Regions from separate parts of the Kitasatospora sp. NPDC001132 genome, predicted to be linked through region 1. Evidence: riboswitches for the same ligand, from Rfam matches in the RefSeq annotation. Region 1 holds a riboswitch; the other holds the start of a gene.
The links. Region 1 has a riboswitch for cobalamin ahead of ACWDBE_RS09760 (cobalamin biosynthesis protein). Riboswitches for the same ligand answer to the same signal wherever they lie in the genome.
Positions count from the first base shown of each region.

Region 2: another riboswitch for cobalamin. It lies ahead of ACWDBE_RS08065 (ribonucleoside-diphosphate reductase subunit alpha); the one in region 1 lies ahead of ACWDBE_RS09760 (cobalamin biosynthesis protein).

Region 1 covers NZ_JBSFKF010000005.1:274,286-279,341, forward strand. Annotated here, with positions in the region: gene ACWDBE_RS09755 (cobyric acid synthase) at 1-789, opposite strand, end outside; gene ACWDBE_RS09760 (cobalamin biosynthesis protein) at 786-1,835, opposite strand; cobalamin riboswitch at 1,943-2,075, opposite strand; gene ACWDBE_RS09765 (alpha/beta hydrolase) at 2,447-3,553, shown strand; gene ACWDBE_RS09770 (hypothetical protein) at 4,325-5,056, shown strand, end outside.
Region 2 covers NZ_JBSFKF010000004.1:253,606-258,661, reverse strand. Annotated here, with positions in the region: gene ACWDBE_RS08065 (ribonucleoside-diphosphate reductase subunit alpha) at 4-2,409, opposite strand; cobalamin riboswitch at 2,602-2,727, opposite strand; gene ACWDBE_RS08060 (hypothetical protein) at 3,078-4,091, shown strand; gene ACWDBE_RS08055 (glycoside hydrolase family 26 protein) at 4,263-5,056, shown strand, end outside.

The sequences.
Region 1 (5,056 bases):
CACCACGGCCACCCGCAGCACGTCCGCGCCGAGCGGCCCGGGCCCGTCCGCCCGGTCCACCACCGTGGACAGGTCCAGCGAGTCCTCGGCGTCCAGCCAGAGCCCGGGCAGCATCGGCAGCGTGCCCAGCACCGGACGGCCGGTCAGCTCGCGCAGCATGTCCAGTCCGGGTGCCAGCAGGCGCGCGTCGCCGCGGAACTTGTTGACGAACCAGCCCGCCACGTGCCGCTGGTCCTCCGCCGACAGCAGCGCCAGCGTCCCGTACATCGCCGCGAAGACCCCGCCCCGGTCGATGTCCCCGACCACCACCACCGGCAGGGCGGCGGCGGTGGCCAGGCCCATGTTGGCGATGTCGCGGTCGCGCAGGTTGATCTCGGCGGGCGAGCCCGCGCCCTCGCAGACCACCACGTCGTAGCGGCGGCGCAGGTCGGCCAGGCACTCCAGGGAGCGCTCCAGCAGGACGGGCTTGCGCTCGCGGTAGTCCAGCGCGCCCACCTCGGCCACCGGCCTGCCGAGCAGCACCACCTGGCTGCGGCCGTCCGCGCCCGGCTTGAGCAGCACCGGGTTCATCGCCGCCTCCGGCTCCACCCGGGCGGCCTGCGCCTGCATCGCCTGGGCGCGGCCGATCTCGGCGCCGTCGGAGGTGACGAAGGAGTTCAGCGACATGTTCTGCGCCTTGAACGGCGCGACCCGCACGCCCTGGCGGGCGAGCCAACGGCAGATCCCGGCCGTCACCACGCTCTTGCCCGCGTCCGAGGTCGTCCCCGCGACCAGCAGTGCGTTGCTCATCCCCGTCCCCTCATCCTCGGCAGCAGTCGCTTCGTCGGCACCCGTTCCGCGGGCACCCGTTCTGTCAGCGCCCGTTTCGCCAGCACCCGCAGCAGGACGTGCCCCGCGACCGTCGTACCCAGCGCCAGCGCGCCCACCCGCCGGGAGAGCGCGCAGGCCCGCTCGATGTCGTCCACCGTCACCGGCCGCAGCTCCGCGCCCAGTACCGGCCGGTTCTCCACGCGCTCGCCGTACCGCAGCGTCCCGCCCAACCGGACGCCCACCGCGCCGGCGAACGCCGACTCGGCCTGGCCCGCGTTCGGGCTCGGGTGCGCGGAGCCGTCGCGCCGCCAGACCCGCCAGGCCGTCCGCGGTTCGGGCGCGGCTGCCACCGTCAGCAGTGCCGTCAGCCGGGCGCCCGGCCAGCCCGCCAGGTCGTCCAGCCGGGCCGAGGCCCAGCCGAACCGGGCGTAGCGCGGCGAGCGGTGGCCCACCATGGCGTCCAGGGTGTTCACGGCGCGGAAGGCGAGCAGGCCGGGCGTGCCGGCCAGGGCGCCCCAGGTCAGCGCGTTGACCACGGCGTCGGCGGTGTTCTCCGCCACCGACTCGACCACCGCCCGGGCGATCTGCTGCCCGTCCAGCGCGCTCGGATCCCGTCCGCACAGGTGCGGCAGCCGTTCCCGCGCGGCCGTGAGGTCGCCCGCCGCCAGCGAGCGGCCGATGGTGCGCGCCTCCCGGGTCAGCGAGGTGCCGCCGAGCACCGTCCAGGTCGCGGCCGCCGCCAGCGCCGCCCGGCCCAGCGGGCGCCGGCCCACCGTACGGTCCAGGGCGAGTGCGCCCGCCGCGACCGCGCCCACGCACAGCGCCGTGTACCCGGCCCCGGCGGCGCGGCCGTCGCGCCACAGCCGCCGCTCCAGCCGGGTCGCGGCGCTGCCGAAGACGGCCACCGGGTGGCCCCGGCGGGGGTCGGCGAAGCGGGCGTCGGCGGCGTAGCCCGCGGCGGCGCCGAGCGCGAACGCGGCGGCGCGGGTCAGCGGACGGCGCGCGGAAGGCGCGGGCGGGATCATCGGTCGCACGGCGGAGGGCAGCTCGGGGTCGGGCAGGGCGGGGCAGCCTGCATCGCGTGCGTGTCCTCACTCAGGGTCCGCGCCCTGGATCGACGTGACGGCGGCGAGAGTCTCCTGGCTTCCGGGTCGAACGCACCCTCGGAGCCTTCCAGCGGCCGTCGACGGCCCGCCGTGGCGATGTTCCGAGCGTGCTCCCCGGTGACAGTGGCGGGACCGCGCCGGACTTCCACCGGCTTCCTCTCCATGCCTCCGTTTGGCCCCAGGATCCCATCACGGGCTCGAACCGGGAGTCAACCGAGGTCACGGAGGGGTTGGTCACACGCGGACGCCGCTGACGCCCGTGGGACCGGTCGGCGCTGCGGGCCGAGGACGGGGCCTGCCACTGCCTGCCCTCGTCCTCGTCCTCGGCCTTCGTCTTCCCGCCGGCCCGCCGTCCTCGCCACCCGTCCGCGGCGCCACCTCGGCAGAGCCAGGGCCGCCGGCTCCTCGGCAGGGCCGGTCCGCCGCCCGGGTGACCCGGACGGCCCAGCCCGGTGGCCGGGCGGGCGGGGCGCCGGTGAACTGGTGTCCGAACACCGTCCGGTCCGTGAGGCAGGAGAGCGGGGAGCGAAATGCGTTGGGGAACCGCAGCCGTCGTGGCGGCCGCCGCGGTCGGGGCCGCCGTGCTGGTGATCGGCCGTCGGGCATCCGAGCGGATGGTCCGTCCGGTGACCACCGTTCAGGAGTCCGCTCCGGTCGTGGTCCGCGGCCTCGCCCCCGGCCGGGTCACCTTCACCCGCGGCCCCGGGAGCCTGCGCCCCGGCCGCTGGGCGGTCGAGTGGGCGGACGGCGGTCACGCGGTCGTCGAGGAGATCCTGCACGGCGACGAGCAGGAGGTCACCCGCCGGCTGGTCCGCGCCGACCGGGGCACCCTCACCCCCGGCACCGAGGTCCGCTTCACCCCGCGGGTCCACCTCGGCGACCCCACCGAGGCGCTCGGCCTCGCCTTCGCCGACACCGCCGTCGACGGCGAGCTCGGCGCCCTTCCCGCCTGGCAGCTCGACGGCAAACGCGGCACCTGGGTGATCCTGGTGCACGGCCCCGAGGCCGACCGTCGGCAGACCCTCCCCGTGCTCCCCGTCCTCGACCGGCTCGGCCTGCCCGCCCTCGCCGTCACCTACCGCGGCGACCGGGGCGCCCCCGCCTCCCCGGACGGGCTCAGCCACTTCGGCGAGACCGAGTGGCGCGACGTCGAGGCGGCGATACGGCTGGCGCTGCACAGCGGCGCCGGCAACGTGATCCTCTACGGTTGGTCCCTCGGTGCGACCATGGTCCTCCACACGGCGGCCCGCTCCGCCTGGTCGCACGCCGTCCGGGGCCTGGTCCTCGACTCGCCCGTGCTCGACCGCCCGGCCTCCGCCCGCCGGGACGCCGCCCGCTCCGGCTTCCCGGGCGTCGCGGCGGAACTCGGCGCCCTCGCCGCCGAGGGGCGGACCGGCGTCGAGCTCGCCGACTTCGGCCGCATCGCCGAGGGCGCCGACCTGCGGGTGCCCACCCTCCTCCTGCACAGCCCCGAGGACCGGATCGCCCCCTTCGGCGCCGCCGAGAAGCTGGCCGCCGCCCGCCGCGACGTGGTCAGCCTCCAGGCCTTCCCCGGCGCCGACCACGCGACCCTCTGGAACAGCGCCCCCGAGCGCTATACCGAACTCCTCCGCCGGTGGCTCACTCCGTTGCTCTAGCCGCCTTCCGCGCGAGTCCTGTCGCGCGAGCCGTTCCGCGCGAGCCGTTCCGCGCGAGCCGTTCCATGCGACCCTTTCCGCGCGAGTGCTGCCGTACGAGCCGTCCCGCGTGAGCCCCCCTCTCCGCGCGGGGCGCTTTCGGCCGGGTCCCGTCGGTTTTTCCGTTCGGCTTCCCCCCGTCCACGAATGAACGTTTCTCCCATGACGTCGAGCGCGCACGAGAAGTCGGCCCGTCCGACTTCTCGTGCAGCACGATCCCCCAACCCCCGCCAGCCATCCGTCCGGATTCGGGCTGGACAGCCCGGCCGGAAGTCGGGGGGAGGGGATTGCCGGTGCGAAATCCGGCACGTCGTCAGGGGCAATAGTTGGTCCGATCCCTTACCCCCCACCCGTACGCACGGTGACCGGCCGAGTATTCCCGGCAACCGAGGCGCCTGGGATGGCATGGGCAGGCCATACGTTTCCGGCCAGGCGGTTTGCCGCTGTTGCCCGATCTTGCGGAGGTGCCGCCGCCGCTCGCCCTGTCGTACGGACAACCGGATGTGACAGAAGGCCGGTACAAGGGGAAGACTGCTCGACGTGACGTCTCGGAACCCGCGCGACCGTGATGCCCCGCTCCCGCCGACGATCGGTACCGGTGCGACGGTGACCCGTCTCCCCGGAACGGCCCAACGGCCCGCCGGTGGCAGGCCGGGTGGGGCGGGTGTCCCCCGTAACGGAGTACCCCGGCGACGGGGGCCGGCTCCGGCTCCCGGGCGGGGTCGGGTTCCCGTGCCGGAGGGCTTCCCGGCACCCGCCGAGCTGGCGCCGCTGGCCCGCCGGATGCTGGTGGACGCCGTTCGGGTCGCCCGCTGGGCCGGCGAGCTGGCCGAGGTCGACAAGCGCGGCGAGCTGCTCCCCGAGGATGCCCGTGCGGCGGGCCGGGCGCTGGCCATGACGGTCGGCGCCGCCGCCAAGGCATGGGGGCAGGCGCTGCTGGTGGGTCTGGTCGAGGCCCGGGACGGCGGAGCCGGCCCCGGCTGGCGCCTGCACGCCTGGGAGCACGACGACGAGGCCGTGGTGCGCGGCTGGTCGGCGCTGTTCGACGCCTGGACCCTGCTCGCCCCGGTGCCGCCCGCCGCGCTGCGCGGCGTGTTCGCCGTACTCGCCGGGCAGGCCGTGGACCAGGCTCCGCAGCTGCTCTCCTTCCTGCACCTGGTGGACGGCCCGGTCGCCGAGAGCGAGCTGCTGGAGCTGCTGCGCCGCGGGCTGGACGAGCGCCGGGTCGGCGCGGGCCTCGGCGGGCCGGGCCTGTCGCCGGTGCCGCACGCGGCCTCGGCCGTCTCCGCCGTCCGCGGCACCTGCCGCGCGCCGCAGATCGACACCCCGGCCGCGCCCTCGGACGTGGCCGCCGTCCTGGACTGGATGCTGGACGGCCTGGCGGCGGTCGGCGCCCTGGTGCGCAGGAACGATGCCGCGGAGCTGTCGCCGCTCGGCCACTGGGCGGTGCGGGCCAAGCTGGAG
Region 2 (5,056 bases), on a different contig from region 1:
TGCTCACTGGCAGGCCTCGCAGGACTCGGGGTTCTCCAGGGAGCAGGCGATGGCGGCTTCCTGCTCCGGGGTGAGGGAGGGGGTGTTCACGGGCACCGGCGCGGCGGCCCTGGCGGTGCCGGACGCGGCCTGGGCGATGCGGGTGGCCGGGCGCGAACGCAGGTAGTAGGTGGTCTTCAGACCGACCTTCCACGCGTAGGCGTACATCGAGCTGAGCTTGCCGATGGTCGGCGCCGCCATGAACAGGTTCAGGGACTGGCTCTGGTCCAGGTACGGCATGCGGGCCGCGGCCAGGTCGATCAGGGCGCGCTGCGGCAGCTCCCAGGCCGTGCGGTACAGCGACCGCACCTCGGCCGGCAGCCAGTTCAGCTCCTGGACGGACCCGTTGGCGTCGCGCAGGGCGTCGCGGGTCTGCTGGTCCCAGACGCCGAGCTCCTTGAGCTCGCGCACCAGGTACGGGTTGACCTGGAGGAACTCGCCGGACAGCGTCTCGCGCTTGAACAGGTTGGACACCTGCGGCTCGATGCACTCGTACACGCCGGCGATGGAGGCGATGGTCGCGGTGGGCGCGATGGCCAGCAGCAGCGAGTTGCGCAGGCCGGTCTCGGCGATCCGGGCGCGCAGCGCCGTCCAGCGGTCGGCCCACTGCGGGGCGGCCGTCGGGAAGTGGTCGATGTGCAGCTCGCCGCGGGCGGCGCGGGTCTCGCCGTACGCCTCGTGGCGGCCGAGCTGCTCGGCCAGGTCGGCGGAGCGCTCGTAGGCGGTGAGCATGATGCGCTCGGCGATGAGGGTGGAGAGGGTCTTGGCCTCGGCCGAGTCGAAGTCGATCCGCAGCTTGAAGAAGACGTCCTGGAGGCCCATCACGCCGAGGCCGACCGGGCGCCAGCGGGAGTTGGACGTCCCGGCCTCGGTGGTCGGGTAGAAGTTGATGTCCACCACGCGGTCGAGGAAGGTGACGGCGGTGCGCACGGTGGCGTCCAGCCGCTCCCAGTCCATCGCGCCGATCAGGTCGTCGGCCGAGGCGCCGGCGGCGACGTGGGCGCCCAGGTTGACCGAGCCCAGGTTGCAGACGGCGGTCTCGGAGTCGTCCGTGACCTCCAGGATCTCGGTGCACAGGTTGGAGGAGTGCACCGTGCGGCCCGGCAGGGCGGTCTGGTTGGCGGCGCGGTTGGAGGCGTCCTTGAAGGTCATCCAGCCGTTGCCGGTCTGCGCCAGGGTGCGCATCATGCGGGCGTACAGGGTCTGCGCCGGGATGGTGCGGACGGCCTTGCCGGCCTGCTCGGCCTTGCGGTAGGCCTCGTCGAAGTCGGCGCCCCACAGGTCGACCAGCTCCGGCACGTCGGCCGGGGAGAACAGCGACCAGTCCTCGTTGGCGTTGACCCGGCGCATGAACTCGTCCGGGATCCAGTGCGCCAGGTTGAGGTTGTGGGTGCGGCGGGCCTCTTCGCCGGTGTTGTCGCGGAGCTCCAGGAACTCCTCGATGTCGGCGTGCCAGGTCTCCAGGTAGACGCAGGCCGCGCCCTTGCGGCGGCCGCCCTGGTTGACGGCGGCGACGGAGGAGTCGAGGGTGCGCAGGAACGGCACGATGCCGTTGGACTTGCCGTTGGTGCCGCGGATCAGGCTGCCGCGCGAGCGGATGCGCGAGTAGGACAGGCCGATGCCGCCGGCGTGCTTGGAGAGGCGGGCGATCTGCGCGTAGCGGTTGTAGATCGAGTCCAGGTTGTCCAGCGGGGAGTCGAGCAGGTAGCAGCTCGACATCTGCGGGTGCCGGGTGCCGGAGTTGAAGAGCGTCGGCGAGGAGGTCAGGTACTCCAGGCGGCTCATCAGGCCGTACAGCTCGGCCACCTCGCGGACCGACTGCTCGCTGTCGCCGACCGCCAGGCCACAGGCGACGCGGAGCAGGAAGTGCTGCGGGGTCTCGATCACCTTGCGGGTGATCGGGTGGCGCAGCAGGTAGCGGGACTGCACGGTGCGCAGGCCGAAGTACTCGAAGCGGTCGTCGCCGGTGGTGTCGATCAGCGCGTCCAGGGCGGCGGCGTGCTTGGCGACGAAGTCCGCGGTGGTGTCGCCGATCAGGCCCTCGGTGTGGCCGACGGCGATCGAGGCGGAGAAGGACACCGAGCCCTGGCTGTTCGCCTCGTCGACGATCTCCAGGGCGAGCAGGCGGGCGGCCAGCTTCGAGTACTGGGGGTCCTCGGCGATCATCGATGCGGCGGCGTCCACGGCCAGCCCGCGCAGCTCGGCGAAGTCCGAGCCGGCGTGGCGGCCGCGCAGAGCGGCGGCGGCGACATGGCCGGGGTCGACCTCGGTGAGGTCGGTGCTGCGGTCGGTGAGCAGCCGCAGCAGGGCGCCGCCGGGGTCGGAGACCGTCGGGTCGGTGAAGGCGGTACCGGTGCCCTGGGCGGGCAGGGTGGCTGAGGCGGCGGTGGTCAAGGCGCTCTCTCCTGGCGGCGATCGGCGGCGGTGATCGGGGGCCACCGGGCCGATCGGGGCAGGGGAGCACGGCACGAACGCAGACGGCGTCGCGCGACGGTGACTCCCCGGCCCGCCCGCGAGGCCCGGAGGGGTACTGCTCGTGTCGGCGCGGCCTCTGCGGGAGGGCCGTGGCGCACGCTGTCGGCAGGTCATCGGACTCGCGGGTACGGCTGCTGGAGCCGCCCGCACACCGCTGCGGGGCAGTCCCGGATTCGCACCGGGTTCCCCTGCATCGACAGCAGAAGCGAGCATACATGTAGTGGTGTCTCCCTGAAGCGACCCCAGATGTAGTGCGGCGCCGCGTGTCGGGGCGATGACCGGTGGTACCGGAAACGTGGCCCCGGATGGCCCTGCGAGGCCCCGGAACCGGGCCGGGGGCGTCCTGGTTTCGATACGGAATGGTCACCGGGAGGATCGGCGGACACGAGGATGCCCTACGATCTGGGCGCATGAGCGACGGAACTGGCGTACCTGGGCAGGGGCCGCAGGGAACGCCTCCCGCCGGGCCGGGGGGCGCACAGAGTCAGCAGCCGGTGGTACCTGGTCCGGTACCGCCGCCGAGCGGGGGTTTCGGGCCGCCGCCGGCCTCGTACGGGCCGGTCGTGCCGGCGGCGCAGCCGGTCGCGCAGCCCATCCCGCCGGTGCCGCAGCCGGTCGCGCCCGCGCCGCAGCCGGCTCCGCCGGTCGGGCAGCCGCCGCACGCCCAGCCGCAGCCCGTCGCGCCGCCGCCCTTCGCGCAGCCGCAGCCCCAGCCGGCCCCCCAGCCGCAGCCCCAGTGGCACCTCCAGCAGCAGCCCCAGCAGCCGGTCCCGCCGCAGCGGGCCGAGCCGGACTGGGACGCGCTGGCGGACCGCAACGAGGCCGAGGGCAAGCGCCGTCGCCGGATGAGGGTCATCGGCGTGGTGGCCGCGGTCGCCGTGGTGGGCGGCCTGGTCGCCGGCGGTGTGGTGCTGTTCAAGGGCAAGAAGGACGACGGCTCCCCGACGGCCGTCAAGAGCACCCAGCCGGTCGTGCCTCCGAGTACGTCCGGCACGCCGGGCGGCCAGCCGGACGACCCGTCCAAGCCGATCTGGGAGGCCGCCACCGACCCGGCGCCGCAGGACGCGGGAGCACTGTTCTCCGCGCTCCAGGTGACGATCAACGGCGCCACCTGGAACCGGACCGTCGTGGCGCTGGACTCGCCCTGCTGGGACGGGAACTCCACGACCGGCGGGCTGGGCAAGGTGCTCGGCGACCAGGGGTGCCAGCAGGTGCTCCGGGCGACGTACGTCTCCGGTGAGAGCGCGGTCACCGTCGGGGTGGCGGTCTTCGACCGCAAGCTCCAGGCCGAGACCGCGCTGAAGAACTTCACCGGGCAGCTCAAGGGCGCGCCGGCGGCCGGGGCGCCGGCCTTCTGCGCCGGCGCCGGCTGCACCGGCACCCACAACAGCCTGGGCCGGTACGGCTACTTCACGGTCGAGGGCTCGGCGAAGGGCGGCAACGCCCCGGACGCCACGGCGACCGCGGCGGCTTCCGGGTTCGCGGAGCACGTGAAGGGGCAGTTGCTCAAGCGCGCCAAGGCCGCGTCCTCGGCCGCGCCCGGCGTCCAGGGCACCGCTCCGGCCTCGGCGGGCTGATCCGCCGGGGCGTCCCGCGGGCGGGCTGATCCGCCGTGACACCCCGGCCCCCCGGCCTACTGTTCGCGCAGGCCGGGGGGAGTGTGGCAGGCTCTCGGGACAGTCATGTCGTACGCGTTTCCGGTTGCGTCCGTGGGGGGCGGCGCCGGCGAGCAACCGGAGGAGCGGTCAGTGGCCCTGCCCAGAGCCCTGCGCGGCAAGCCCGCCGTCCTGGCCGCGGCCGGGATCGTCGCCGCCGCGGGAGCGGTCCTCCTGCTGGACCACGACGGCCGGGCCGACGGCGAACAGCTCCCGCGCGTCCCGGTGTCGGTCGGCCTGCCCGGGCGCACCCTGCCGCCGGAGGTGGGCCGGGACCTGCTCGCCCGGGACCCGCAGGCCTCGCCGAACGCCCGCGCCGTCCAGCAGTTCCTCGCCGACCTGGAGTCCCAGGCCCGCACCGGGCAGAGCGGCGGCACGGTGATCGGCCAGCACGTCGAGGCGCACAACGAGCGCAACAACCCCGAGTACGGGGACTACCGGGGCACCAAGCAGGTCGGCTACTACTACAAGAAGGCCGCCGACATCACCGGCAAGCTGCCCGGCTTCGTGGAGACCGACCTCGGCCCCGGCTACGGCCAGAACGGCTGGGGCGTCGGCAATCCCCGGTCCTACTCGGCCGGCCGCTGGCCCACCTGCCGGGCCGGCTGGCAGTACACCGACGACGCCGTCGACCTGCTCTCCGCCGTCTGGAACGGCCACCCGCGCGCCGAGGACGGCGGCTACGGCGCGGCGGGCGTGCAGCAGAACTGCGACGGCAGCAGCACCGAACTGCCCGACAACGGCGGCGGCCCGGCCGGGATCGTCGGCATGTCCTTCCACCAGCCCTACCCCGGTTCGGACGTCAAGTCCTTCGACCGGGTGCTCTGTTCGAACTCGCCGGTGGCGAAGGACCCCGACTGGTTCGGCCGGGTCGTGGACGGTGCCCA